4 regions of the Kitasatospora sp. NPDC034533 genome follow, and region 1 is predicted to be linked to each of the others. Evidence: riboswitches for the same ligand, from Rfam matches in the RefSeq annotation. Region 1 holds a riboswitch; each other region holds the start of a gene.
What was found. A riboswitch is a leader RNA that binds a small molecule or an ion and turns the genes downstream of it on or off. The one in region 1 is predicted to bind cobalamin.

Region 1 (7,264 bases):
CGCACATGCAGCCCGCTCCAGTCGACGTTCGCGCCGAACGAGCCGGAGCCACCGGTGAGGGCCAGTGGACTGCGGTACGTCGCTTCGACGTCCGCGGCCGGGTTGCGCGGCTGGTCCGCGGTGAGGTTGTTCGCCGTCAGCGACTGCCCCCAGACCGTCCAGATCGTCCAGGGCGTGCGCCGCAAGGTCTCCGGCTGGCGGGAGTTGACCGGGACGGCGAAGGACTCGGCCAGCATTCGCGGCTTGCCGTAGGCGGACAGGCCGTCGTAGTAGCGCTTGGTCCACACCTCACCTGTGCCGATCGGGTGCGCCGGGCTGCCGCTGTAGTCGTCCACCCCGACCACGTCGACGAACTGCCCGCCCGGGTAGTAGTCCCAGGGATCCACGCCCGGGGCACCGTCCCACGACACCGGCGTCCAGGCGAACAGCAGGTTGTGCAGGCCCCGGGTCTCCACCAGGTACTTGTAGGTGATCTTCCACAGTGCCTGGTAGTCGGCCGGCTTCTGTCCCGACCACCAGAACCGCCGGGAGCAGTCCAGCACGTTCATCTCGTGGTACGGGCGCAGCAGCACCGGCACATCGTGGGCGGCCAGGTATTCCAGGTGGTCGGCCAGGTAGGACAGGTCGGTGATCAGCGCGCGGTACTCGGCGGTGTCGTGCGCGGCGTCCACGACCCGGCCGAACCAGTCGGGGTCCTTGGCGGTCGGCGAGTTCGAACAGAGGACCCGGTCGAAGGACTTGACGTCGGATCCGGGGTAGGGCTCATGGAAGGACATCCCGACGATCCCGGCCGGGGCACCGCCGTTGTCGGGCAGTTCGGTGCTGCTGCCGTCGCAGTTCTGCTGCGCGCCGGACGCCGCGTAGCTGCCGTCGTCGGCGCGCGGGTGGCCGCTCCAGACGGCGGTCAGCAGGTCGACGGCGTCGTCGGTGTACTGCCAGCCGGCCCGGCAGGTGGGCCAGCGGCCGGCCGAGTAGGAGCGCGGGTTGCCGACGCCCCAGCCGTTCTGGCCGTAGCCCGGGCCGAGGTCGGTCTCCACGAAGCCGGGCAGCTTGCCGGTGAGGTCGGCGGCCTTCTTGTAGTAGTAGCCGACCTGTTTGGTACCCCGGTAGTCCCCGTACCCGGGGTTGTTCCGCTCGTTGTGCGCCTCGACGTGCTGGCCGATCACCGTGCCGCCACTCTGCCCGGTGCGGGCCTGGGCCTCCAGGTCGGCGAGGAACTGCTGGACGGCGCGGGCGTTCGGCGAGGCCTGTGGATCCCTGGCCAGCAGGTCCCGGCCGACCTCCGGCGGCAGGGTGCGCCCGGGCAGGCCGACCGACACCGGGACCCGCGGGGGCTGTTCGTCGTCGGCCTTGCCGTCGTGGTCCAGCAGGACGACCGCCGCCGCGGCGACGACGATCCCGGCCGAGGCCAGGACGGCGGGCTTGCCGCGCAGGGCTCTGGGCAGGGCCACGGACCGCTCCTCCGGTTGCTCGCCGGCGCCGCCCCCCACGGACGCAACCGGAACACGCATGCGAAATGACTGTCCGAGAGCCTGCCACACTCCCCCGGTCCCCGCGAAGGACCCGCCGGGACCGGGGTGTCACGACGGGTCAGCCCGCCGGCGGGGTGCCCTGGACACCGGGCGCGGCCGAGGACGCCGCCTTGGCGCGCTTGAGCAGTTGCCCCTTCACGTGCTCGGCGAACCCGGCGGCGGCGGCGGTCGCCGTGGCGTCGGGGCCGTTGCCGCCCTTGGCCGAACCCTCGACCGTGAAGTAGTCGTACCGGCCCAGGCTGTTGTGCGTGCCGGTGCAGCCGGCGCCGGCACAGAACGCCGGCGATCCGGGGGCGGGCGCGCCCTTGAGCTGGCCGGTGAAGTTCTTCAGCGCGGTCTCGGCCTGGATCTTGTGGTCGAAGACCGCCACGCCGACGGTGACCGCGCTGTCGCCGGAGACGTACGTCGCCCGGAGCACCTGCTGGCACCCCTGGTCTCCGAGCACCTTGCCCAGCCCGCCGGTCGTGGAGTTGCCGTCCCAGCAGGGCGAGTCCAGCGCCACCACGACCCGGTTCCAGGTGGCGCCGTTGATGGTCACCTGGAGCGCGGAGAACAGCGCGCCCGCGTCCTGCGGCGCCGGGTCGCTGGCGGCCTCCCAGATCGGCTTCGACGGGTCGTCGGGCTGGCCGCCCTGCGAACCGGACACGCTCACGGGTGCGGTCGGCTGGGTGGACGAGACCGTCGTCGTGCCGTTGTCCTTCTTGCCCCGGAACAGCAGCACGCCACCGGCGGCCAAGCCGCCCACCACGGCGACCGCGGCCACCACGCCGATGACCTTCATCCGCCGACGGCGCTTGCCCTCGGCCTCGTTGCGGTCCGCGAGCGCGTCCCAGTCCGGCTCGACCCGCTGCGGCGGGACCGGCTGCTGGAGGTGCCACTGCGGCCGGGGCTGCGGCTGTCCCACCGGCTGGGGCTGTCCGAGCGGCTGCGGGTGCGGGTGCGGCTGCCCGACCGGCGGAGCCGACTGCGGCGGCTGCGGCGGCTGCGGCATCGAGGGAACGGGCTGCGCGACCGGCTGCGCCGCAGGCATCACCGGTCCGTACGAGGCGGGCGGCGGCCCGAAACCCCCGCTCGGCGGCGGCACCGGACCAGGCGCCACCGGCTGCTGACTCTGTGCGCCCCCCGGCCCGGCGGGAGGCGTTCCCTGCGGCCCTTGCCCGGGTGCGCCGGTTCCGTCGCTCATGCGCCCAGATCGTAGGGCATCCTCCTGACCGCCGAGCGTCCCGGTGACCATTCCGTATCGAAACCAGGACGCCCACACCCCGCTTCCGAGGCCCGCCCAGGTGTCCCGGGGCCTTCCCCAGCCGCCTCTCCGGTACCGCTGGTCATCACCCCGACACGCAACTCCGTACTACATCTGGGGTCGCTTCAGGGAGACACCACTACATGTATGCTCGCTTCTGCTGTCGATGCAGGGGAACCCGGTGCGAATCCGGGACTGCCCCGCAGCGGTGTGCGGGCGGCTCCAGCAGCCGTGACCGCGAGTCCGAGTACCTGCCGACGGCGTGCGCCACGGCCCTCCCGCAGAGGCCGCGCCAGCACGAGCAGTACCCCTCCGGGCCTCGCGGGCGGGCCGGGGAGTCACCGTCGCGCGACGCCGCCTGCGTTCGTGCCGTGCTCCCCTGCCCCGATCGGCCCGGCGGCCCCCCGATCACCGCCGCCGATCGCCGCCAGGAGAGAGCGCCTTGACCACCGCCGCCTCAGCCACCCTGCCCGCCCAGGGCACCGGTACCGCCTTCACCGACCCGACGGTCTCCGACCCCGGCGGCGCCCTGCTGCGGCTGCTCACCGACCGCAGCACCGACCTCACCGAGGTCGACCCCGGCCATGTCGCCGCCGCCGCGCTGCGCGGGCGCCACGCCGGCTCGGACTTCGCCGAGCTGCGCGGGCTGGCCGTGGACGCCGCCGCGTCGATGATCGCCGAGGACCCGCAGTACTCGAAGCTGGCCGCCCGCCTGCTCGCGCTGGAGATCGTCGACGAGGCGAACAGCCAGGGCTCGGTCTCCTTCTCCGCCTCGATCGCCGTCGGCCACGCCGAGGGCCTGATCGGCGACACCACCGCGGCCTTCGTCGCCAAGCACGCCGCCGCCCTGGACGCGCTGATCGACACCGCGGGCGACGACCGCTTCGAGTACTTCGGCCTGCGCACCGTGCAGTCCCGCTACCTGCTGCGCCACCCGATCACCCGCAAGGTGATCGAGACCCCGCAGCACTTCCTGCTCCGCGTCGCCTGTGGCCTGGCGGTCGGCGACACCGAGCAGTCCGTGCGCGAGGTCGCCGAGCTGTACGGCCTGATGAGCCGCCTGGAGTACCTGACCTCCTCGCCGACGCTCTTCAACTCCGGCACCCGGCACCCCCAGATGTCCAGCTGCTACCTGCTCGACTCGCCGCTGGACAACCTGGACTCGATCTACAACCGCTACGCGCAGATCGCCCGCCTCTCCAAGCACGCCGGCGGCATCGGCCTGTCCTACTCGCGCATCCGCTCGCGCGGCAGCCTGATCCGCGGCACCAACGGCAAGTCCAACGGCATCGTGCCGTTCCTGCGCACCCTCGACTCCTCGGTCGCCGCCGTCAACCAGGGCGGCCGGCGCAAGGGCGCGGCCTGCGTCTACCTGGAGACCTGGCACGCCGACATCGAGGAGTTCCTGGAGCTGCGCGACAACACCGGCGAGGAGGCGCGCCGCACCCACAACCTCAACCTGGCGCACTGGATCCCGGACGAGTTCATGCGCCGGGTCAACGCCAACGAGGACTGGTCGCTGTTCTCCCCGGCCGACGTGCCCGAGCTGGTCGACCTGTGGGGCGCCGAGTTCGACGAGGCCTACCGCAAGGCCGAGCAGGCCGGCAAGGCCGTCCGCACCATCCCGGCGCAGACCCTGTACGCCCGCATGATGCGCACCCTGGCGCAGACCGGCAACGGCTGGATGACCTTCAAGGACGCCTCCAACCGCGCCGCCAACCAGACCGCGCTGCCGGGCCGCACCGTGCACTCCTCCAACCTGTGCACGGAGATCCTGGAGGTCACGGACGACTCCGAGACCGCCGTCTGCAACCTGGGCTCCGTCAACCTCGGCGCCCACGTGGCCGCTGACGCCCGGGCCGACGACCTGATCAACGCCATGGACTGGGAGCGGCTGGACGCCACCGTGCGCACCGCCGTCACCTTCCTCGACCGCGTGGTGGACATCAACTTCTACCCGACCACCGAGGCGGGCACCTCCAACTCCCGCTGGCGGCCGGTCGGCCTCGGCGTGATGGGCCTCCAGGACGTCTTCTTCAAGCTGCGGATCGACTTCGACTCCCCCGAGGCCGCGCGGCTGTCGACGCTCATCGCCGAGCGCATCATGCTCACCGCGTACGAGCGCTCCGCCGACCTGGCCGAGCAGCTCGGCCGCCACGAGGCGTACGGCGAGACCCGCGCCGCCCGCGGCGAGCTGCACATCGACCACTTCCCGACGGCCGCCCCGCAGTGGGGCGAGAAGTGGGACGCGCTGCGCGCCCGCATCGCCGTCACCGGTCTGCGCAACTCGCTGCTGCTGGCCATCGCGCCGACCGCGACCATCGCGTCCATCGCCGGTGTGTACGAGTGCATCGAGCCGCAGGTGTCCAACCTGTTCAAGCGCGAGACGCTGTCCGGCGAGTTCCTCCAGGTCAACCCGTACCTGGTGCGCGAGCTCAAGGAGCTCGGCGTCTGGGACCAGCAGACCCGCGACGCGCTGCGCGACGCCAACGGCTCCGTCCAGGAGCTGAACTGGCTGCCGGCCGAGGTGCGTTCGCTGTACCGCACGGCCTGGGAGCTGCCGCAGCGCGCGCTGATCGACCTGGCCGCGGCCCGGATGCCGTACCTGGACCAGAGCCAGTCCCTGAACCTGTTCATGGCGGCGCCGACCATCGGCAAGCTCAGCTCGATGTACGCCTACGCGTGGAAGGTCGGTCTCAAGACCACCTACTACCTGCGTTCGCGCCCGGCCACCCGCATCGCCCAGGCCGCGTCCGGCACCGCGCGTGCGGCGGCGCCCGCGCCGGTGCCCGTGAACACCCCCTCCCTCACCCCGGAGCAGGAGGCCGCCATCGCCTGCTCCCTGGAGAACCCCGAGTCCTGCGAGGCCTGCCAGTGATGTCCCAGTCCGAAGACCGCAAGATGCTGCTCGACCCCGGCTTCGAGCTGACCCTGCGTCCGATGCGCTACCCGTCGTTCTACGACCGTTACCGGGACGCCATCAAGAACACCTGGACGGTGGAGGAGGTGGACCTGCACTCGGACGTCGCCGACCTGGCGAAGCTCAACGAGGGCGAGCGGCACCTCATCGGGCGACTGGTCGCGTTCTTCGCGACGGGTGACTCGATCGTCTCCAACAACGTGGTGCTGAGCCTCTACAAGCACATCAACTCCCCGGAGGCGCGGCTGTACCTGTCGCGTCAGCTGTTCGAGGAGGCCGTCCATGTGCAGTTCTACCTGACGCTGCTGGACACCTACCTGCCCGACCCGGAGGACCGCGCGGCGGCGTTCGCGGCGGTGGAGAACATCCCGTCGATCGCGCAGAAGGCCAAGTTCTGCTTCAAGTACATGAACGCGGTCGACCACATCGACTCGCTCCGGACGAAGGAGGACAGGCGGGCGTTCCTGCTCAACCTGATCTGCTTCGCGGCGTGCGTCGAGGGGCTGTTCTTCTACGGCGCGTTCGCCTACGTGTACTGGTTCCGGAGCCGCGGTCTGCTGCACGGTCTGGCGACCGGGACGAACTGGGTGTTCCGCGACGAGTCCATGCACATGGACTTCGCGATGTCCGTGGTGGACACCGTGCGCGAGGAGGAACCCGACCTCTTCGACGACGAGATGGCCAAGCAGGTCACGGAGATGCTGGAGGAGGCCGTCGAGGCCGAGCTCCAGTTCGCCCAGGACCTGTGCGGTGACGGTCTGGCCGGCATGAACACCGAGTCGATGCGGCAGTACCTGGAGGCCGTGGCCGACCAGCGCCTCGCGCGCCTTGGCCTGCCGATCCGCTACGGGTCGACGAACCCGTTCGGCTTCATGGAGCTCCAGAACGTCCAGGAGCTGACCAACTTCTTCGAGCGCCGGGTGTCGGCGTACCAGGTTGCTGTCGAGGGATCGGTGTCCTTCGACGACGACTTCTAGGTCGATGGATACGACAGGGGTGCCCCGCACGGCCACAGCCCGTGCGGGGCACCCCTGTCGGTTCAGTCGGTCGGAAACTCCCCGGACTTGACCCCGGCGAGGAACGAGACCCAGGCATCAGCCGCGAAGAGCAATGCCGGCCCGCGCCGGTCCTTTGAGTCCCGGACGGCCATTCCGCCGAGGACCAGCCGACTGGTCTCCACGCAGTCGTTCGCCTGCGCGCTGTGGCTGCTCTTGAACCAGTCCCGAGCAGCGACCTGCGGTACGGCCATCGCGCTCACACCCCTGTCTGGTCTTGTATTCACGTCTCAGCTGCAATTGCCGAGATCATATCCAGCGATTTCGCCGGGTTCAGGGCCGACGACCGAAGGTACTCGAAGACGAGCCCGTAGCCGTCCAGCTCTGCCTGGTTCTCCATGTAATGGCTGCTCGTCAGCGTCTCCAAGAAGACCGCTCCTGGGTTCGGAGAGTCCGTGAATCCGAACATCACGAAGGCTCCACAGGCACCAGCCGTCGCACCAACCTCCAGCGGCACCACCTGCAAGGTCACATTGGGCATTTGAGCGGCTGTGGCCAGGTGCTCCAGCTGTGC
Region 2 (7,264 bases), on a different contig from region 1:
CTGTTGCTCCATGAAGGCCACCTGGCGTGCGCGTCGGCGGGCGGTGAGGGCGTGGAGGTCCTCCCCGTCGAGGAGGACCCGCCCCGCGCTCGGCCGGGTCAGTCCGGCGACCGCGCGCAGCAGGGTGGTCTTCCCGGCGCCGTTGGGCCCGAGCAGGCCCGTGACCCGGCCGGGGCTGAACGCGAGCGAGACGGCGTCCAGCAGCGTGGCGCCGCCGACGCGTACGAGAAGCCCCTCCGCGCGCAGTCGCACGGGCGGCGCCACCGGCCCTGCTTCCTGCCCTCGACCCGTCACTGCCCGCTCCCCTCGGCCCGTCCCTGGCGCCACAGCAGCCAGGCGAAGAAGGGCGCCCCGAGCCCGGCCGTGATGACGCCCAGGGGGATCTCCCGGTCGGGGAGGACCGAGCGCGCCACGAGGTCGCTGCCCACCAGGACGGACGCCCCCACCAGTGCCGACACCGGCAGCAGGAGGGCGTGGCGCGGGCCGCAGACGAGACGGACCACGTGCGGCACGACCAGGCCGAGGAACCCGATGACGCCGGTGTGGGCGACCAGGCAGGCGGTCACCAGCGCGGCGGTCGCGATGAGGACCCAGCGGGTGCGCTCGACGTGGACGCCGAGGGAGCGGGCGGCGGTCTCGCCGAAGGCGAAGGCGTCCAGGTCGCGGGCCGAGGAGGCCAGCACCGTGACCCCGGCCAGCGCGACCGCGACCAGGAAGACGGCGGTGGGCCACCGTACGCCTGCGACCGAACCCAGCGTCCACTCCATGACGCCGCGTGCCGCGTTGCGGTCCCCGAGGACCATCACGACGAACGAGGTGTAGGCCCCGCACATCTGCCCGACCGCGATGCCGGCGAGCACCGTCCGGGTGGTCGGCAGCGACCGGGTGCGCGCGCCGGCCAGTGCCAGGACGACGACCGCGGCGAGCAGGGCGCCGGCGAAGGCCGCCGTCGACACCGCGCCGGTGCCGACGGCGCCGGACACGCCGACGCCGAGGACGATCACGGTGACCGCGCCGGCGGCGGCGCCGTCCGAGATCCCGAGCAGGAAGGGATCGGCCAGGTCGTTGCCGGTCAGCGTCTGCAACACCGCGCCGCAGACCGCGAGGCCGGCGCCGGTGGCGGCCGCCCCCAGAACCCGGGGCAGCCGCAACTGCCAGACGATCTGGTCGTCCAGCAGCGTCACCGGCGGATCGCCCAGCCCGAGGCGGCGCACCACGACATCGAGCACCGTCCGGACCGACTCGTGCTGCGAGCCCACGGCCAGGCCGAGGAGCACGGTGGCCAGCAGCAGGGCCGCACCGACGGCCAGGGCCGCCGCCGCGCGGCCCGGACCGGCGGGCCGCGCGACGGGGCGGGGTGCGGTGGTCATGAAGCCGGGTGCAGTCGGCCCAGCCCCTCGGACACTCGGGCGGCGCCGTCGGCGAGCAGCACGCCGGGTGTCGACTCCGAGAACGGCACCACCACGAACGCCTTGCGCCGCACGGCGGTGAGCTTGCTCAGCACCGGGTCGTTCTCCAGGTAGTCGATCTTGGACTGGGCCGTGTCCCAGCCGGCGTCCGCGACCACGATGGCGTCCGGGTCCGCCGCGACGACCTTCTCCCAGCTCACGTTCTGCCAGCCACCGGGCAGGTCCGCGAAGACGTTGCGGGCGCCCACGGCGTCGAGCACGAGCTGCGGTCCGCCACGGCCGGCCCCGACGAACGGCGCCTTGGTGTCCGAGTCGTACCACAGGACCTTCAGGTCCTTGCCCGCGGCCGCCGCCTTGAGCTGGTCCAGCTGCTGCTCCTGCTCCCGCCGGATCGAGGCGGCCCGCTCCTGGACGCCGAAGACCTCGGCGACGTCGTTCAGTTCGCCCCACGCCGCCTGCCAGGTCGTCGGCGGCACCTGGCTCTTGTCCGCGCAGCCGAACGGGGACAGGTACGACGGGACGCCCTGTCCGCGCAGCTCCTCCCGGGTGCCCGCGACCTTGTCGGTGAACGCGCTGGCGTAGGAGGCGTACAGGAAGTCGGGACGGGCCGCGAGGAGCTTCTCCTTCGTCGGGTAGTCCTTGGAGAGCACCGGGACGGAGTCGTAGGCCGCCTTCCACTTCTCCGGGACGGAGTCGTCGAGGTAGGCGGTACCGGCCATGCGGGACTGGAGGCCGAGGGCCAGGGCCACCTCGGTGGCGCCCTGGTTGAGCGTCACCAGCCGCTCGGGCGGCGCGGAGACCGTCACGGTGGTCCCGCAGTTGTCCACGCTGACGGGCGAGGCACTTCCGGTCGTCCCACCGGACGCGACGGGCGCGGGGGCGCTCGTGCAGGCTCCGAGCACGCCGAGGAACAGGAAGGTCGCGACCGCCCGGCCGACGCGCACCGGACCTGTGGGGCGTACCGGACGCACGGAACGTATGGACGGAAATGGGCGCGGCGGAGCGCTGGGCACGTGTTCTCCAAAACCCTCGTGGAACATGTCGCGCCGTGGCCGGTCTCCTGGCTTCCGCATCGACGCGCCGCGGCCGACCTTCCCGAGCGGTTCTTCCGACCCGCCCAGTGGCCCTGACCGCTGGGTAAGCCGGTCAGCGAGGGCCGCGGAACTCCGCGGCAACAGTGGCGAGGGCCGCACCGGACTTCGACCGGTTTCCCGAACACCACGGCGATGGCACCGTACCAGGCGTGGTCAGGCCGGATGCCGGCCAGGTCGTGGGGTGATCGTTCCGGGTCGTTCCCCGACGGGCTCCGCCACCGCGCCGCTTCGGAACCGAACGTCCCGCGGCAACTGACCGGCCGCCAGCCCCGCGACGACTGACCGGCCGCCGGCCCCGCGGCGGCGGCCCGGTGAACCGGCGGACCCCACGGCTCCCCGGCCGAGCCGCGCGAGGGGCGCCGGCAGCGGGCGCGGATAGGGCGCGGATCGGGCGCGTATCGGTGGAACGACCGATGTGCGGGCGGCCCTGGCGCGGCCATAGTCCAGGGAGGAGCGCCCGCGGACGGCCGCGCGCGCCCGCCTCCCGAAAGGTCGCCCTGTGCACACGTACGCGGATCTGGTGTTTCTCGACGGACAGGTGGTCACGGTCGACGCGGACTTCTCCGTCGCCTCGGCCCTGGCGGTGACCGGAGGGGTCATCAGCGCCGTCGGCCGCAGGGACGACGTCGCACCGCTCATCGGGCCGCGCACCCGGGTCGTCGACCTGCGGGGGGCGACCCTGCTGCCCGGTATCAACGACTCCCACCTGCACGGTTGCGCCTTCGGCATGTCCACCCCGCCGCTCTCCCTCGACCTCGGACACCCCGCGGTGTCCTCGCTGCGGGACGTGGCCGAGGCGGTACGGGAGGCGGTCGGGCGGACCCCGGCCGGGCAGTGGGTCACCGGGCACGGCTGGGACACCGGGTACCTCGACGAGTGCCTCCAGGACCCGTCGCGCACGCCCTCGCGGCGCGACCTCGACGCGGTGAGCCCGGACCACCCCGTGGTGCTGTACTCCTTCTCCGGGCACGCCACCTGGGTCAACTCCAAGGCCCTGGAGCTCATCGGGATCGACCGCGGCACCGTCGCCCCGCCCGGCGGAGCCATCGTCGTGGACGAGACGGGGGAGCCCACCGGGCTGCTCCACGAAGGGGCCCAGGCCCTCGTCCAGAACGCGCTGCCGCCGCTCAGCCGCCAGGAGCGGACCGACGCGATCAGGGCGGCCCTCGCCACCCTCGCCCGGCTCGGCGTGACCAGCTACACCGAGCCCGGACTGGGCCCCGGCGGCGAGGGCATCATGCGGGGCGCTCTCGGCGCGGAGACCCTCGACGTCTACCGAGGCCTGCTGGCCGACGGCGAACTGACCGCCCGCGTCGGCGTCCTGCTGCTGCCCACCGGCATGGCGAGCACCACCGAGGAGTTCGCCCGAGGCCTCGCGGAGCTCGGCGCACCGGGCGACACCGATCCGCGCCGCCTCGCGGTCCACGGGGTCAAGGTCTTCGCCGACGGCATCGTCCCCAACAAGACCGCCTGGATGCACGAACCGTACGTCGGCGGCGGCTGCGGCTCCCTGTGCGTCGGCGGCGACACCGACACCGAGCGCACCGCCGGGATCGGCGCCATGATCCGGCTCGCCCACGCCGCCGGGCACCAGTTGGGCGTCCACGTCACCGGAGACCGGGCCATCGACACCGTCGTGGACGCCTTCGCCGAGGCCGTGGCCGAGCACCCGCGCGCCGACGCCCGCCACTACGTCATCCATGGCGACTTCCTCACCGCGCACAGCATGGAGGTGCTGGCCGCGCACGGCTTCGGCGTCAACATGAACCCCACCATCAAGTGGACGGTCGCGGACATGGAGGAGGACCTCGTCGGCGCCGAACGGGCCGCGTACGCGTGGCCGTACCGCGACGCCATCGACGCCGGCGTGCGGGTCGCCAGCGGCTCCGACGCGCCCGTCACCCACCCCGACTGGCGCCAGGGCCTCGCCACCATGATGCTGCGCGAGTCCAAGGCGGCCGGCCGGGTCAGCGGCCCGGAGCAGCGCATCGGCCTGGCGGAGGCGCTGCGCACCTACACGATCGACGCGGCCTGGCAGGACTTCGCCGACGACTGGAAGGGCTCGCTGGAGGTGGGCAAGGCCGCGGACCTGTGCGTGCTCGACGGGGACCTGCTCGCCGCCGACCCCCGGGACATCCCGGCGATGCCCGTCGTCCTGACCGTCATGGACGGGCGGATCGTGCACGAGGTCCCGCGCGTGCACGAGGCCCCGGGCGTTGAGGAGGCCCCGCGCGTTTGACGCATTCCGGGCACATGATCATCCTTGGATGATGGCAGCGGAGCGGAACGTGGCGCGGATCCTGGACGCGGCCGTCGGCGTCCGCGAGGCCGCCCGGAGCGCGGTGGCCGGCACGACCGGCCTCGACACGGTCCTGACGGCCCTGGCGGGGGTGATGGAGTACGACCACGCCTCCCTGGCCCGGTGGGATCCGGCGCGCGGCCGCCACACCACCCTGGCCGGGAGCTACCCGGACGACGCCACCGCGTACATCGAGACCCGCCTGCACCACGACCCGGTGTTCCCGGTGCTCCGCAGCCCGGCCCGGGGCGGACTGTGGCTCAGGGACGTCCCCGGGCGACTCCTCGCGGCCTCCCCGGGTTTCCGGGACGTGCTGCGCCCGCTCGGCATCGAGGACGGCGTGGCCCAGTGCCTCTTCGCGGCCGACGGCCGGTACGTCGGGATGCTGAACGTGAGCGTCCGCCGGCCGCGGTGCGCGCCCGACCCCGCCCGTGCGGCGGTCACCCTGCTCAGCGAGGCGCTCGCCGCGGCCGTCGCCCCCAACCCGGGCCCGTCCTCCGAGGGGCCGGCCGCGTCCGGTCCGGGCGCCGTCGGCCCCTCGGAGGACGGCCCGGGCGCCGCCGCCCGGCCGGGCGGGCTCTCGCCACGGGAACTCCAGGTCCTGGCCGAACTGACGACCGGCCGCACCAACCGGGAGATCGCCGAGCGGCTGTACGTCACGCCGCGCACCGTGGGGACCCACGTCGAGCACATCCTCGCCAAGCTCGGCCTCCCCAACCGGGCGGCCGCCGCCGCCCGGGCCGCCGCGTGGGGGATCGGCCGCTCCCGCTGACGCGGACCGGCGGGGCCGACCGGTCAGTGGCCGGGCTCAGGCTCCCAGGGGCCGCCCCGGGCCGGGCGGCGTCGCCGCGCCGGCGCCCCTGAGGGACGTCGGGGCGCGGCCTCGGGCGGAGCTCGTCGCCGTCGCCGAGACCAACCCGGCGTACTTCCCGCCGGGCCAGGGCCGGCACTACTCCAACACCGACTACCTGCTGCTCGGAATGCTCATCGAGAAGACCACCGGCCGCACGTGGCAACAGGAGGTCGAGGGGCGGATCATCCGGCCGCTCGGCCTGAGCGAGACCACGATGCCGGAGGACGACCCCGCCGTCCCCGGCCGCCACACCCGCGCCTACGCCGAGCTGCCCGGCGGCCCGGTGGACATCACGCTGTTCGACCCGACCATCGCCGGCCCGTCCGGCGCCGGCATCTCCACCACCGCCGACCTCACCGCCTTCATGTCCGCCCTGCTCGCGGGCAGGCTCCTCGGGCCCGCCGAACTCGCCGAGATGAAGCACACCGCGGGCATCGGAGGCGGGGCCGACTACGGCCTGGTCCTGGAGCGCACACCCACCCCGTGCGGGGACTTCTGGGGCCACCGTGGTGACAGCCTCGGCTACAGCAGCGTCATGCTCAGCGACGACACCGGGCGGCGCCAGGTCGTGCTCTCCCGCAACCCCTACGACGCCGCCGGCGGCAGGCCTCCGATGCCGCCTTCGACCAACTGGTGACCGCCGCGGCCTGCGCCGGCCGGACCGCCTAACCCCCCGCACCGGGCGCCCGGCCCACCGCGCCACCGGCTCGTCGGCTCCCGGGCGTCCGGCCGTGACCGGGCACCCGCCGGCCCCCGGAGCCCGGGACGTCGGCGTATCGGGTGGTTTCCGCGCGGGCGGAGGGGGAAGCCGCGAAACGTCCGCCGCCCGGTCGGTCATTCGTGTCCGTCCCGGACGCCTCGGTGGCCGTCCCCCGAGGGGGCACCGCCTCCACCGAGGCGGGCGGCGGGCCGGTATCACCGTACGAAGGCCGGACGACGGCTCCTGCGACCGGAAGGAATTCAGCGATGGGCATCGTCATCAGCAGCCCGCTGCCGGACAGCGAACGCAAGACGACCGGAGACGCGCTCCAGGGCGCCCTGGTCGACCTGCTGGACCTCTCCCTGGTGGCCAAGCAGGCGCACTGGAACCTCTACGGGCCCCGCTTCCGCTCCGTCCACCTGCAACTCGACGAGGTGGTCGCCACCGCGCGCACCTTCGCCGACGACGTGGCCGAGCGCGCCGCCGCGATCGGGGTCAGCCCGGACGGCCGGGCCGCCACGGTCGCCGCCTCCAGCGGCCTGCCCGAGTTCCCCGAGGGCTGGACGGCCGACACGGAGGTGGTCGAGCACCTGGTGAAGGCGTTCGGGGCCGTGATCGAGCGCATGCGGACGCGGATCGAGGTGACGGGCCCGGCGGACCCCGTCACCCAGGACCTCCTGATCGGGCTCACGGCCGCGCTGGAGAAGCACAGCTGGATGTTCCAGGCGGAGAGCCGGGGCTGATGCCCGCGGAGCGTGCGCGGCGCGTACGGCGGAGCGGTGGGCCGGCGGCCGCGCCGGCCCCCTGATGATCGCCGTACGGTGCCCGCCCGGCGGCTGTGCCGGGCGGGCGCCGACGCGTGCCGGTGGCCCGGCGGCCCAACCCCGCGTGCGAACGGCGGGCCCGTCG
Region 3 (7,264 bases), on a different contig from region 1:
TCCAGCGCGGCCGCCGCCCGCCACAGCAGCGAGCGGGCCGCCTCCAACCCCGTCGCCATGTCGGCGAGCCGGAACTGCAGCGCCTGGGCGTGCAGGAGGCGGGTGCCGAAGGCCTCTCGGTCCGCCAGGTGGCGGGTGGCGCGCTCCAGCGCCTCCTGGGCGCCGCCGAGCGAGCAGGCGGCGATGCCGAGCCGGCCGCCGTTGAGCCCGTTCATGGCGATCCGGAAGCCCTCGCCCTCGGCCCCGAGGAGCCGGTCGGCGGGCAGCCGGACGCCGTCCAGCAGCACCTGGCGGGTGGGCTGGGCGTTCCAGCCCATCTTCTTCTCGTTCGGCCCGAACGAGACGCCGGCGTCGTCCCGTTCGACGACGAACGCGGAGATCCCGCTCGCCCCGGGCCCGCCGGTGCGCGCCATCACCACGTAGACCCGGGCCGCACCAGCGCCGGAGATGAACTGCTTGACGCCGTCCAGCACCCAGTGCTCCCCGTCCCGGCGGGCCCGGGTGGCCAGCGCGGCGGCATCCGAGCCCGCGCCCGGCTCGGTCAGGCAGTAGCTGCCCAGGTGCTCGGCCGAGCACAGCCCGGGCAGCCACCGGGAGCGCTGGGCCCGACTGCCGTACCGGTCGACCATCCAGGCGACCATGTTGTGGATGGACAGGTAGGCGGCGATGGAGGGGCAGCCCGTCGCCAGGGCCTCGAAGACGGCCACCCCGTCGGCGCGGGTGAGTCCGGATCCGCCCGAGCCCTCGCGCACGTACACGCCCGCGAGGCCGACGTCGGCGGCCTTGCGCAGCACGTCCACCGGGAAGTGCCTGGCCTGGTCCCACGCGACGGCGTTCGGGGCGAGGTGCTCACGGGCGAAGGCCAGGGTCGTCTCCGCGATGGCGCGCTGGTCGTCGGTGAGGTCGTGCATGGCGCTCATCCCATCGTCGGCATGGTGAAGCTCGCGCCCTCCTTGACCCCGGAGGGCCAGCGCGAGGTGACGGTGCGGGTGCGGGTGTAGAAGCGGATCGCGTCCGGCCCGTGCTGGTTGAGGTCGCCGAAGGCGGAGCGCTTCCAGCCGCCGAAGGTGTGGTAGGCGATCGGCACCGGGATCGGGACGTTGACCCCGACCATGCCGGTGTTCACCCGGCGGGCGAAGTCCCGGGCGGTGTCGCCGTCCCGGGTGTAGATGGCCACGCCGTTGCCGAACTCGTGCTCGCTGGGCAGCCGCAGCGCCTCCTCGTAGTCGGCGGCACGCACGACCGTGAGGACGGGGCCGAAGATCTCCTCCCGGTAGATCCGCATGTCCGGCGTCACCCGGTCGAACAGGGAGGCGCCGAGGAAGTAGCCGTCCTCGTGGCCCTCAAGACGGAAGCCACGCCCGTCCACGACGAGTTCGGCCCCCTCCGCCACCCCGGCGTCCAGGTGGCCGCGAACCCGGGCGAGCGCGTCGGCACCGACCAGTGGGCCGAAGTCCGCCGCCGCGTCGTCCGAGCGCCCGACCTTCAGCGAGGCGATCCGCTCGACCAGCTTGGCCACCAGGGCGTCCGCGGTCGCCTCCCCCACCGGGACGGCCACCGAGATCGCCATGCAGCGCTCGCCGGCCGAGCCGTACCCGGCGCCGACCAGCGCGTCCGCCGCCTGGTCGAGGTCGGCGTCCGGCATCACGATCAGGTGGTTCTTCGCGCCGCCGAAGCACTGCGCCCGCTTCCCGTGCGCGGCGGCGGTGGCGTACACGTACTGCGCGATCGGCGTCGACCCGACGAAGCCGACCGCCTGTACCCGCGGGTCCTCCAGCAGGGTGTCCACGGCCTCCTTGCCGCCGTTGACCACGTTGAACACGCCCGGCGGAAGCCCCGCCTCCAGGAACAGCTCGGCCAGGCGCAGCGGCACCGAGGGGCACCGCTCGGACGGCTTGAGGACGAAGGCGTTCCCGCAGGCCAGCGCCGGTGCGGCCTTCCACAGCGGGATCATCGCCGGGAAGTTGAACGGGGTGATGCCGGCGACCACGCCCAGCGGCTGGCGCATCGAGTACACGTCGATGCCGGTGCCGGCGTTGTCGGAGAACTCGCCCTTCAGCAGGTGCGGGATCCCGGCGGCGAACTCCACCACCTCCAGGCCGCGCTGGAGGTCGCCGTGGGCGTCGGCCACGGTCTTGCCGTGCTCCGAGGACAGCAGTCGGGCCAGTTCGTCCTTCTCCTGGTCGACCAGCTGGAGGAAGCGCAGCAGCACCCGCGCCCGCCGCTGCGGGTTCCAGGCCGCCCAGGCCGGCTGGGCCTGGGCCGCGTCGGCGATCACCGCCTCGACCTCGGCCCGACTCGCCAGCGGCACCCGGGCCTGCACCCGGCCGGTGTTGGGGTCGTACACGTCGCCGAAGCGACCGGAGGCGCCGGCGACGGGCTTGCCGCCGACGTAGTGGGTCAGTTCGCGGACCATCGGTTCCTTCTCTCGACAAGGGTGGGAGAGGAGGAATGGAGGCCGTCGCCCGTCGACGGGCGCACAGTGGTGCGCGCTCGGTGCGGGCAGGACGGCGGTCGAACGGAGCGTCAGGGTATGGGCGCCCCGGCAGCCGTCGGCACGGGACAACCAGGAGCAGCGGAACGGATGCAGCCCGGAGCCATGCGTGTCGTCTCCATCCTCGTGGAAAACACGGATCACCCGCGGCCGGTATCCTGACTCCCGGATCACCGCACGCCCTCTGGCCTTCCCGGCTGGCTGCCAGTGGCCTTCGTCTGCGAGGACGGACTCCCCGGTCACAGTGGCGGGACCGTGCCGGACTCACACCGGCTTCCCTGACACCGCGGACCTGTCATCGACCATATAGTTGGACGTCCTAGTAAGTCCAGAGGGCCTACCCGCGCGCCGCATCATCGCGCCCCACGGCTGTTGACCCGTCCGCCACGGCGGGCAGCGGTCCACCCGCGAACGCGACCGCCCGATCCGCCTCGAACCCGGCGGCAGCACAGGGCCATTCCCGTCCCCCCGTGTTCAGGCCCGCCTGCCCTTCCCCCGGGGCTACTCGGCGGCCCGACGCGCCGGCGCCGAGTGCGGGCGGGCCCCCGGCGCCCCCGCCGCGCGTCGTTCCGGCGGCGGGCCGGGGCGAAGCAGCGCGGCCGCGGGCAGCGGGCGCGCCGGCCGTGGTGGCGGTCCGGCGACACCGCCCGGGCGGTCACCGTTCAGCTCCCCTTCACCCCGGGTAGGGCCCGGCGCCGGTGGGACTTCCCCGGGTCGTGCGACTGTTCGCTCCGCCACACGCGACCGGTGGAACGAACGAACCCGAAGGACCGCCTTGAACCGCACCGCTCCCCTCTCGGCCGTCATGGCCGTCACCCTCGCCGCCGGTGTGCTCTGCACCGCGGGAACCGCGTCCGCCGGGGACTGGTCCGGTGCCCGGTACACCGACCAGGGCCTCTACGGAACGAAGACCCCGTACGCGCCGCAGGAGAAGGCGAGCAAGTACCAGAAGCCGCCCAAGGGCTTCAGCCCGGTCTTCACCGAGAACGTCGCCCGTCACGGCTCGCGTGCCATGTCGGACGGCGATGACGGCGAGGCGGTGCTCGCCGTCCTGCGCACGGCGCAGCAACAGGACGCCCTCACCGACCTCGGCGAGGACCTGGCCCCGCAGGTCCAGTCACTCCTCGACGCCGCCAAGGCCCTCGGCTACGGCAGCCTCTCCGCGCGCGGCGCCCAGGAGCACCGGCAGACCGCCCTGCGCATGGAGCAGCGTCTGCCGTCGCTGTTCGGCAAGATCGCCGCGGAGCACGAGCCCATCGTCGTCGAGACCTCGGGCGTCGCGCGCGCCGTGGCGAGCGCCGACGCCTTCACCGGCGGACTGGCTGCCGGAGATCCGGCGCTGGCCGGCCTGATCAAGCCCCCCGTCACGGACAAGAACCTGCTGTACTTCCACAAGCAGCCGCAGAACGCCGACTACCAGGCCTACCTGAAGACCGACCCGGACCTCTCGGCCGTCCTGGCCACGATCGACGGCGACCCCCGTACGGCGGAGGCGGCGCACCGCGTCGTCTCGCGCCTGTTCCGCCCCGCCTTCGTCTCGGCGCTGCCCGCCGCCGGTCAGGTCTCCTTCGCGCGTTCGCTCTACCAGCTCTTCGCCGCGGCTCCCGACCTGAGCGTCGAGGCTCCGAACGTCGATCTCACCCGGTTCCTCGCCCCGCGCGACGCCCAGTGGTTCGCCTACCTCGACGACGCGGAGGACTTCTACCAGAAGGGCCCCGCCTTCAGCGGCCGCACGATCACCTACAAGATGGCCGGCGTCCTCCTCGACGACCTCCTCGCCCAGGCCGAGGCCAAGGCCGCCGGCACCAGCGACAACGGCGCGGTCCTGCGCTTCACCCACGCCGAGGAGATCGAACCGCTCGCGGCCCTCATGGGCCTGCCCGGCAGCACCGAACCCGCCGAGCCCGGACAGCCGTACAGCTACCGGAACAACCCGTGGCGCGGCGCGGACGTCGCCCCGATGGCCGCGAACATCCAGTGGGACCTGTACGCGAACACGCCCACCGACGGCAAGCCCGCCACCCACCTGGTCCGGATGCTCTACAACGAGAAGGAAACCGCCTTCAAGCCCTCCTGCACGCCGGTGGCCAAGAACAGTCACTTCTACGACCTCGACGAGCTCAGGCGCTGCCTCACCCACGGCTGACCGCGCCACGCGCCCGCCGAGCCACTCCCAGGGAGAGCGGCTCGGCGGTCGCGGTTCTCGTGGCGGATCGGTTCCGCCAGGTGTCCGTCAGGGGACCCTGCCGGTGGCGGGGACGCACGGGTGGACGTCGTTCTCCTTGACCACGTGGACCGGGGCGCGCCCGGGCGCACGGTCCGGATCGCCCTGAGCGCGGCCGGGGTGGTCGCGGTGCCCTCTCGGCACCGGGGGACGCCCCACTCGTCGAACGCCAACGTGCGGTCGGGGAAGCGGTCTTCCTTCCAGGTGTTGATGCTCGGAAAGGTGACGCCACATCGGGCGAGCAGGCAGCGCAGGACCTCGCGGCCGATGCGGATCACCGGACCGCGCAAGCGCCGCAGGGACGCGAGTGGTTCGCGTATCGCCCAGCGGGTGAAGGGCTGTCCCAGCCTGACGGTCGGGTGGCGGCCGTCTGGACGACGAAGTCCTCGTCGTCAGGACTGAGAAGGCGGGGACGGCCTCCCTCCCATCGGGGGTCCAGACAGGCCGACCGGTTCGGGCCCTGCGCCGCCAACCCGGCGAACGTTCCCGGTCGGAGCACTCGGTGGATCCCGTCCTCACGGCCGAGACGCGAGAGGCCCACGACACCTTTGCGGTTCGTGGCCGTTCGGCCGTTCCATGACGGGCGCGCCACCGGCCGCCGACGCCGCGGTGCTACGCCGTTCGAGTGGTCGGTCAGGTGACTCCGCACCGTGCACGGATCGGTGGTGGTGACGGGACCGGACTGCACCGCAGATCGACCCCGGTGACGCCGAGTGAGTGCCAGCCGGGGTCCTCGGCCGGCACGCGGTCCCGCTTCGTGCGCACCGAAGCGGCCCGGCCCTGGCCGCCCGTCCCTCTTCGCGCCTACGGTGGAAGTCCAGGGCCCGCCCATACCCGTGCTGTGCCGGAGATGTCCGGTATCGCGGCCCATGTCCGCCCCGCAGCGGCGATGCCGCCCAGGGCGGGTCCCAGACATCCACAGGCGAGGCAATCATGGAGTGAACCGCCCCTGACCTGTCACGACCGCCACGCGCCGACCGCCGGAGAGGTGCCTTCCTCCTTGGCGGGCCCCGAACAGTTCAAGGTGGACCAACCATGCCCCTGACCAAGATCGACAGTATCAAGGTCGACCATCCCGACACGGACGAGCGCACAGTCCAGTTCCTGTGGGGGGACCTGACGAAACTGGCGTCGGACGACGCCGTCGACGTCCTCGTCGTCTCCTGCCGGCCCGACGACTACGCCCCGACGGAGGGAAGCCTGGTGGGCGCGCTCGCCAAGGCGGGCGTCTCCGTCGAAGCCCTGGCGAAGGACAAGGCCAAGGACTACCGGCCCCTGTTGCCCTGCTGGATCTCGAAACCGGTGGCGGCCCTCGGGATCCACTTCGAGCGGATCCTGGTCTTCGAACCGAAGGACTGGGACGTCAACGCCGGGAACCCGACCCGGGCGATCTTCCAGGCGCTCGCCTGTTTCTATCCCACCGAAACGGTGCGCGTCGCCACGCCGCTGGTGTGCACCGGAGTGCGCAAGGCGGACTCGAAGGAGGTGCTGTCGGCGCTCACCTGGGCGGCGGCGCACTACGCCTCGTCGAACACCACCAAGGTGTCCACCGTGAAGATCGTGGCGCTGCCCGAGGAAGTCGGCGACCGACTGACCCCCACGTTCACCGATATCAAGAACAACTACGACAACGTGTTCGATCTCAAGCTGCCCGCCGACTACGACGTGTACGTCAAGAAGGCGAAGGCGAAGATCGACAGCATCAAGCTCCCACCCTCGGTGACCTATCGGCAGGCCGTGGCGGTCTGCATCTACACGACCAACTACTACAAAGCCATCAACTCCGTGCTGTACCGGAAGAAGCCGACCGACCCGGAGTACCGCCAGTTGCTGCCGCTCATCGAGGCCATCGACTCCGGCCTGCGGAACCTGAGGCTCCACACCGGGGCGACCTTCCGCGGTGACAACATGAAGCCGGATCGCCTGGCCAAGCACCAGGTGGGTGCGAAGCTCCTCAACACCTCGTACACGAGCACGAGCAAGGAGCGGGAGATCGCCAAGAAGTTCGCCAAGAACGCCCTGCTCGACTTCCACGGCCAGACGGGCGCGGAGGTGTGGGACTACTCGGAGTTCCCCACCGAGCAGGAGGTGCTGTTCCCGCGCGACCTCACCTACCAGGTGGACACCCGCACGGAGAAGCCGAAGGACTTCTGGAACTTCACCGTCCACGAGATCCTGACCAACTGGTGCGGAGGTTCGGACAATGCCTGAGCTGACACAGGAAGCGGCCCGCGAGATCATCGCGCTCTACCGCCCCACGCCGCAGGTCGCCGAAGCGCCCGCCCAACTGCCCCTGGGCCTGGCCCCCGTCGAGCACTTCGCCGTGGTGGCCGCAGCCCGCGGCCTCGTCGAGGAGGGCTTCGACTGGAAGAACTGGGCTCCGTACCAGGACGGCCGAATCTCCGATCCGGCGTTCATCGCCGCGGCCGACGCCGACACGCTCCGCCGGATCGCCACGGCGCACCTTCGGATCGACCGCTTCGTCGGCGGTCACCTCGAACGGATCGAGGAGGACGGAACCCTGGGCAGGGTCGTCAGCCGTCTCC
Region 4 (7,264 bases), on a different contig from region 1:
GACGGACGCCCGGCCGACGCGGTGCAGCGGTTCACCCTGGCGCTGGAGGCGAACCGGGGCGACGCGCACGGCGAGATCGTCCAGAGCTACAACCTGGCACAGGCGCTGATCGCCGACGGGAGCCCGCGGGAGGCGCTGACCCTGCTGGCCGAGGCCACCGCCCAGGCGGAGCGGACCCACGACGAGGACATGGCGATGAAGCTGCCGCTGGTCCGCGCCCGGGCCCATCGGGCGCTCGGCCGGCTCGATCTCGCCGTGGCCCAGGCCGAGGAGTGCGCCCGGCGGGCCGAGGAGCGCGGCTACCCGGCGAAGGAGGCGCAGGCCCACACCCTGCTCGTGGCCCTCGCCGAGGAGCGGGGCGACGAGGAGTCGGCGGAGCGCAGCCGCGCCCGGCTGCGGGAGCTCGCGGGCTAGGGTCTGTCGGGCCCTGTCCGGCCCAGTCCGGGCGTGGCGGTCACTGCCTGGCGGTCACGGCCCGGTGCGGAACGACACCCGGGTGCGGTGGTCGCCGGTGCGGATGGTGAGCCCGTGCTCGGGGAGGCCGGCCGGGTCGCCGCCGTCGGTGAGCCAGCAGGACACGGCGGCGCCGAGCAGCAGTGGGTCGACGCCGGGGTCGGGGTTCTCCCAGTCCGCTTCGGCGCGGGCCTCCAGGAGGAGACCGCCGCGCAGCCGCAGCAGGTGGCGGGCCGGGCCGAGCGCGGCCACCGCGACCGCCAGGCCGGGGAGTTCGGTCGCGGAGTCGGTGAGCCAGCGGGTGGCGGGGACCTCGGCGTGGACCTCGGTCCGGGCGAGGACCTCGGCGGTGTAGCGCAGGGCGTCGCCGGGGTGGTCGTCGGTCAGGGCGTGGAAGCCGCGCGGGGTGTGGTCGCCCGGGTCGAAGGGGTAGCGCCGCAGGCTCACCTCCGTCCCCTCGCTCTTGCCCTCGACGTCGTACGCGGTGGGCCGTTCGGTTCCGGGCAGCGGCACGGGCCTGGGGTAGGGCGGCAGGGCCGGTTCGTCCGCGGGTTCGTCCAGCCGGTCCAGGAAGGAGTAGAGCAGCGGGCGCAGCAGCCGGGCGGACTCGCCGCGGTGGGCGAGCGAGCCGTCGGTGATCCCGCGCAGGTCGGCCGGGTCCCGGGCGAGGGCCTGTTCGACCTGGGCCGCGAGGTCGCCGTCGGGGTCGAGGGCGGGTGCGGCCTGGCCGAAGGCGTAGCTGGGGGAGTGCGGGTCGAGTTCGCCGGAGCCGGTGGCCACGAGCACGGTGGGGCGTTCCAGGGCGGCGCCGTAGAAGGAGACCGAGCCGTGGTCGCCGATCAGCAGGTCGGCGGCGACGAGGGCGGTCTGCCAGCCCTGCTGGGGCGGGATCAGGCGCAGGCCCATCCGGCGGGCGCCGTCGAGCAGCGCCTCGGGGTCGTGCCGGCTCCAGATGTTGGGGTGCAGCACGACGGCGACGGTGTACTCGTCGGCGGGCAGCCGGCGGACCAGCTGCTGGGGGAGGTCGGGGCGGCGGCCGAATAACGAGTGCTCGCTCCAGGTGGAGTTGACGACGACGAGCCGCCGCCCGTCGACGGCGCCGAGTGCGGCGCGGTAGCCGTCCCGGGAGCGCCGGCTGGCGAGCATCCGGTCGAAGCACGGATCGCCGACGACCCGGGCGACGTCCAGGGCCTCGGGGCAGGAGGCCCGCAGCCGGTCCAGCTGTTCGGGGTGGGAGAGGCCGAGGACGTCCACGAACACCCGTCCGCGGTGGGTGAGTTCGTTCCTGGACAGGCCGGCGGCGCTGACCGTGTCGCCGGTGGACTCGGTGACCAGGCGGTTGTAGCCGGCGCCGTGCGGGAGGACGACGAGGCGGGCGTCCAGGCGGTGCATGGAGGAGTGGACGGCGCAGGCGACGGCCAGGTCGAAGCGGCGGCGGACGGCGTCCTCCCAGTCCAGCACGGTGAAGCCGGGCAGGCCGTGCAGGTACTCGTCCAGGGCGCGGTCGGCGAAGGCGGAGCCGGGGTTGACGGTGAAGTACCGCTCGACGCCGTCGGGGTTCAGGAGGGTGAGGACGTCCAGGACCCGGGTGGCCGAGGTGAGGGTGCGGGCGACCGCCAGCACGCGGGCCCTGACCGGCCGGGTGTTCCAGCGGTCGGCGGGCCAGGCGTGGGGGTGGGACGGCACGCCATGATCGTACTCATCCGGTCCGGCGGCGGCGCGCCCTCGCCGGAATCCGGCCGGTTCCGGGTGTCGGTCGGCCGGGCGGCGGGGTGCGGCGGCGGGCCCTGTGATCCTGGACACCCGCGCGTGCGCCGGGCCTTGCACGGGTCGGACCCGGCCCCTACGGTGTAGCCCGCCGTGGTGCTCGGGAATTCCGGTGACGGACCTTCAGGGGTCCCAGCCCGGAGCGGCCCTCGCCACTGTGATCGGGTCGTTCCTCCGTCCGCGGAGGAACGCCGTCCGTACCCATGGAGCCACTGGGCGCCTCGCGCGCCTGGGAAGGCGGGTACGGGCTTTCCCGTAAGCCAGGAGACCGGCCACGGCATCTCACGAGGTTTTCCACGAGGTGCTGGAGCGTGATCCGCAGATGACCCTGCCCGAAATCTCTTCCGCCGGGGCGAAGCCGGCCCCCTCCGTGCTGCCCGCGTTCGCGTGGCGGCGGGAGGACACCGTCCGCACGGCCGGGCTGATGGCGGTGATCCTGGCCCTGCACGTGGTGGCCTTCGGCACCCTGGTCTTCCTGGTCGCGCCCGAGCGGTACGAGGTCGGCACCCAGGTCTTCGGGGTGGGCCTGGGCGTCACGGCGTACACCCTCGGCATGCGGCACGCCTTCGACGCCGACCACATCGCGGTGATCGACAACACCACCCGCAAGCTGATGGCGGACGGGAGGCGGCCGGTCTCGGTGGGCTTCTGGTTCGCCCTCGGGCACTCCTCGATGGTGGTGCTGATGGCCGCCCTGGTGGCGGGCGGGGCGCAGCTGGCGAACACCCTGATGGACGACGAGTCGACCACCCACAAGTGGCTCGGCGTCGTCGGGACGACCACCTCCGGCGTGTTCCTCTACCTGATCGGCGCGCTCAACCTGGCGGCGCTGCTCGGCATCGTCAAGGTGTTCCGGGCGATGCGGGCCGGGCAGTTCGACGAGAAGGAGCTGGAGGCGCACCTCGACTCGCGCGGCTTCATGGCCCGGGTGCTGAACCGGGCGACGCGTTCGATCACCCGGCCGGGGCAGATGTTCCCGGTGGGGATGGTGCTGGGCCTGGGCTTCGACACCGCGACCGAGGTCACCCTGATGGTGATGGCCGGTTCGGGGGCCGCCTCGGGGCTTCCCTGGTACGCGATCGTCTGCCTGCCGCTGCTGTTCGCGGCCGGGATGAGCCTGTTCGACACCCTGGACGGGACGTTCATGAACTTCGCCTACCAGTGGGCGTTCGCCAACCCGGTGCGGAAGGTGTACTACAACCTGACCATCACGGGGCTGTCGATCGCGGTGGCCTTCGTCATCGGCACCATCGAGCTGGTCGGGGTGCTGCACGAGAAGCTGGACCTGACCGATCCGGTCACCGGGTTCGTCGCGGACATCTCGCTGGACAACGTCGGCTACGCGATCGCCGGGCTGTTCGTGGTGGTCTGGGCGATCGCGATCGGGTACTGGAAGCTCGCCCGGGTGGAGAAGCGCTGGACCCCCACCGGGGAGTCCTGAGGCGCCCCCCCCGGCCGATGTGGCCGGATCGAGCGGTCGCGCGGGGGCGTGCAAGGAGCACCGGGGGTTCTGGCGGGGGTGCTCGGCGGGCGGTCCGGGCCGGGGGTTCGTAGGCTCGACGCATGGCGGATGCGTACGCGGGGCGGCGGGAGCGGGTGAGGGAGCACTGCGGTGCGGCCGGGGCCGACGCGGCGCTGATCACCCGCGCGGCGAACGTGCGGTACCTGACCGGCTGCGCGCCCTGCGGGGCGACCCTGCTGCTGACCAGGGAGCGGGCCCTGCTCGCGCTGCCGGACGACCTGCCGCCGGACGACACCGGGGAGCACCTGATCGCCCCGGACGTCGCCCGGATGCCCGTGCCGGCCGGGTCGGACACCGCGCTGGCCGCCGCGGCCGCCGCCGTCCGGTCCGGGGTGTCGGGTCTGGCGGTGGAGGAGCACGACCTGACCGTCACCCGGCACCGGGCGGTGGGGAGCCGGGCCGAGGGGGCCCGGCTGGTGGACCTCGGCCAGATGGTCGAGCGGCTGCGGGTGGTCAAGGACGAGCACGAGATCGCCGACCTGCGGATCGCCGCCGAGATCGCCGACCAGGCCCTCGGCGAGCTGCTGGAGTCGATCCTGGTCGGCCGCACCGAGCGGCACCTGGCGATGGAGCTGGAGCGCCGGATGATCGACCACGGCGCCGACCGGGCGGCCTTCCCGGTCTCGGTCGGCACCGGCAGCCACTCCGGCCAGGCCGCCCACCAGCCGACCGACCGGCGGGTGGAGGAGGGCGACTTCCTGACCGTGGTGATGGGCGCCCAGTACCGCGGCTACGGCGTCTCCACCGCCCGCACCTTCGTGATCGGGGCCGCTCCCGCGCCCTGGCAGGTGGAGCTGCACCGGCTGGTCTTCCGGGCCCAGCGGGCCGGGCGGGAGGCGCTCGGACCAGGGGTGGAGCAGTGCGTACCCGACCGGGCCGCCCGGCAGGTCCTGGAGGCGGCCGGCCACACCGAGGCCTCCCCGCACCCGGTGGGCCACGGCATCGGGCTGGAGATGCGGGAGGCGCCGCGCCTCGGTCCGGCGGACATGGGTAAACTGGACAGCCGCGTGCCGGTCACCGTCGGCCCAGGGGTCCACCTCCCGGGCAAGGGCGGCGTCCGGATCGAGGACACGCTCGTCGTGCGCCCCCTCGAAGAGGGCGGGCCCGAGCTGCTCACCATCACCACCAAGGAGCTCCTCGCCCTGTGACCACGGCCTCCCGACGGCCGCCGGCGGCAGGACGCAAACCCTTGGTTCCTTGACAGCTATACAGGAGTAAGTGCGCCCGTGGCTTCCACGAACGATCTCAAGAACGGCATGGTCCTCAAGCTGGAGGGCGGCAAGCTCTGGTCCGTCGTCGAGTTCCAGCACGTCAAGCCCGGCAAGGGCCCGGCCTTCGTGCGTACCAAGCTCAAGGAGGTCCTGACGGGCAAGGTCGTCGACAAGACCTTCAACGCCGGCACCAAGGTCGAGACCGCCAACGTCGACAAGCGCGGCATGCAGTTCTCGTACAAGGACGGCGAGAACTTCGTGTTCATGGACATGGACACCTACGACCAGATCACGGTCGAGCCGGCCGTCGTGGGCGACGCCGCCAAGTACCTGCTGGAGGGCTTCGAGGCCCTGGTCGCCACCAACGAGGGCTCGGTCCTGTACATCGAGCTCCCGGCCGCCGTCGAGCTGACCATCGCCCACACCGAGCCGGGCGTCCAGGGCGACCGCTCCACCGGTGGCTCCAAGCCGGCCACCCTGGAGACCGGCGCCGAGATCGCCGTCCCGCTGTTCGTCGTCACCGGCGAGAAGGTCAAGGTCGACACCCGCGACGGCAGCTACCTCGGCCGGGTGAAGTAAGTCCGTGTCGGCCGCACGCAGCAAGGCCCGTACCCGGGCCTTCCAGATCCTCTTCGAGGCCGACCACCGCGGGGTCGACCCGCAGCAGGTCCTCGCCGACTGGGTGGCCCGCGCCCGCGAGCCCAAGCCCGACGAGGGCACCCCGCAGGTCGGTGAGTACACCATGGAGCTCATCGAGGGGTACGTCCAGCACGCCCGCCGCATCGACGACCTGATCGAGCAGTACGCCGTGGGCTGGACCCTCGACCGGATGCCGATCGTGGACCGCAACGTCCTGCGGCTCGGCGCGTACGAGCTGATCTGGGAGGACGGCGTCCCGGACGCCGTCGTCCTGGACGAGGCCGTCGAGATCGCCAAGGAGTTCTCCACGGACGACTCCCCGGCCTTCGTCAACGGCATGCTCGCCCGCTTCCTGGAGCTGAAGCCCGGCATCCGCCGGTAAGGGGCACCTCGTGGACGGCCGCCGGACCCGAACAGGGTTCCGGCGGCCGTTTCGCGTTTCACCCGGGCGGCGTAAGGTTGGGGCCTACTTGTCAGTAACTTGACGTCCGGAACCACGCGTGAAGGGCAGGCCCCCACATGACCACGGCGACCCGCAGCGAGTTCGACCAGGGCATCGCCCTGACCCGGCACCCCGAGGAGGCCGGCCGCTACGAGGCCGAACTCGGCGCCGGCTGGCAGATCGGCGGCGGGGTGAACGGAGGCCTGCTGCTCGCCGTCGCCGGACACGCGCTGTCGCTGGAGCACGGCACCCACCCGGACCCGGTGTCGATCAGCGGTTACTACCTGTCCGCCTCCCGGCCCGGCCCGGCCACCGTCCGCACCGAGGTGCTGCGCACCGGCCGCGGGCTGTCCACCGGAACCGCCTCGCTCAGCCAGGACGGCGTCGAGCGGCTGCGCGTGGTGGCCAGCCACGGCGACCTCTCGGCCGCCGAGGGCGAGGTGCGCACCACGGCGCGGCCCCCGCAGCTGCCGCCGCCGAACGAGTGCATCGGCGTCGAACTCGCGCCCAGGGAACTGATCGCCCAGGCCGCCCTGCTGGAGCGGTTCGACCTGCGGCTGGACCCGGCCACCGTCGGCTGGGCGCTCGGGCAGCCCTCCGGCAACGGGCGGATCCAGGGCTGGTTCCGGCTCGCCGACGGCCGGGAGCCCGACCCGCTGCTGCTCCTGCTGGTCGCCGACGCGCTGCCGCCGGTCACCTTCGACCTCGGCATGCCGGGCTGGGCCCCGACCGTCGAGCTGACCGTTCACCTGCGGGCCAAGCCGGCCCCGGGCTGGCTGAGGGTCACCCACGCGACCCGCAACCTGGCCGGCGGCTACTTCGAGGAGGACGCCGAGGTCTGGGACGAGTCCGGGCGCCTGGTCGCCCAGTCCCGCCAGCTGGCCCGGGCGCCCCGGCCGGCCTGAACCGCGGCCCGCGGGCGGCCCGGACGGTTGGCCGGAAAGGACCCCGCATCACCTGTGGTTACATTCCTGTGACACGCCGTACGTGTGCGACGCGCGCGGATGGGGAGGAAGACGGTCAGCGGCACGCCAGCCGCCGACCGTCCCCTGAAGCCAGGAGCCACTCGTGAGCGAGCGCAGCGAGCGAACAGTCGATAGGTGCGTATGGGCGAATGCAGCCTCTGCCGAGTGCGGCGAGGTGGGCGCGTGAGCGAGCGGAGCGAGCGAACCATCAAGAGGTGCGCGTGGGCGAATGCCCCTGCCGAGCGCAGCGAGGTGGGCGCATGAG

Region 2: another riboswitch for cobalamin. It lies ahead of ACZ55U_RS11870 (ABC transporter substrate-binding protein); the one in region 1 lies ahead of ACZ55U_RS30535 (ribonucleoside-diphosphate reductase subunit alpha).
Region 3: another riboswitch for cobalamin. It lies ahead of ACZ55U_RS28450 (CoA-acylating methylmalonate-semialdehyde dehydrogenase); the one in region 1 lies ahead of ACZ55U_RS30535 (ribonucleoside-diphosphate reductase subunit alpha).
Region 4: another riboswitch for cobalamin. It lies ahead of nicT (Nickel transporter NicT); the one in region 1 lies ahead of ACZ55U_RS30535 (ribonucleoside-diphosphate reductase subunit alpha).

What each region holds. Positions count from the first base shown of each region.
Region 1 covers NZ_JBVITE010000058.1:12,274-19,537, reverse strand. Annotated here, with positions in the region: gene ACZ55U_RS30545 (glycoside hydrolase family 26 protein) at 1-1,451, opposite strand, end outside; gene ACZ55U_RS30540 (hypothetical protein) at 1,591-2,562, opposite strand; cobalamin riboswitch at 2,923-3,048, shown strand; gene ACZ55U_RS30535 (ribonucleoside-diphosphate reductase subunit alpha) at 3,242-5,653, shown strand; gene ACZ55U_RS30530 (ribonucleotide-diphosphate reductase subunit beta) at 5,653-6,672, shown strand; gene ACZ55U_RS30525 (DUF397 domain-containing protein) at 6,735-6,944, opposite strand; gene ACZ55U_RS30520 (helix-turn-helix domain-containing protein) at 6,974-7,264, opposite strand, start outside.
Region 2 covers NZ_JBVITE010000012.1:115,789-123,052, forward strand. Annotated here, with positions in the region: gene ACZ55U_RS11860 (ABC transporter ATP-binding protein) at 1-264, opposite strand, end outside; gene ACZ55U_RS11865 (FecCD family ABC transporter permease) at 291-1,370, opposite strand; gene ACZ55U_RS11870 (ABC transporter substrate-binding protein) at 1,367-2,380, opposite strand; cobalamin riboswitch at 2,443-2,647, opposite strand; gene ACZ55U_RS11875 (amidohydrolase) at 3,003-4,742, shown strand; gene ACZ55U_RS11880 (helix-turn-helix transcriptional regulator) at 4,771-5,574, shown strand; gene ACZ55U_RS11885 (serine hydrolase domain-containing protein) at 5,663-6,292, shown strand; gene ACZ55U_RS11890 (Dps family protein) at 6,622-7,098, shown strand.
Region 3 covers NZ_JBVITE010000050.1:57,955-65,218, forward strand. Annotated here, with positions in the region: gene ACZ55U_RS28445 (acyl-CoA dehydrogenase family protein) at 1-920, opposite strand, end outside; gene ACZ55U_RS28450 (CoA-acylating methylmalonate-semialdehyde dehydrogenase) at 917-2,416, opposite strand; cobalamin riboswitch at 2,626-2,798, opposite strand; gene ACZ55U_RS28455 (histidine-type phosphatase) at 3,270-4,640, shown strand; gene ACZ55U_RS28460 (ADP-ribosyltransferase) at 5,754-6,929, shown strand; gene ACZ55U_RS28465 (DUF6508 domain-containing protein) at 6,922-7,264, shown strand, end outside.
Region 4 covers NZ_JBVITE010000015.1:109,868-117,131, reverse strand. Annotated here, with positions in the region: gene ACZ55U_RS14025 (AAA family ATPase) at 1-414, shown strand, start outside; gene ACZ55U_RS14020 (hypothetical protein) at 469-2,139, opposite strand; cobalamin riboswitch at 2,298-2,511, shown strand; gene nicT (Nickel transporter NicT) at 2,543-3,661, shown strand; gene ACZ55U_RS14010 (M24 family metallopeptidase) at 3,784-4,890, shown strand; gene efp (elongation factor P) at 4,969-5,532, shown strand; gene nusB (transcription antitermination factor NusB) at 5,537-5,974, shown strand; gene ACZ55U_RS13995 (thioesterase family protein) at 6,112-6,939, shown strand.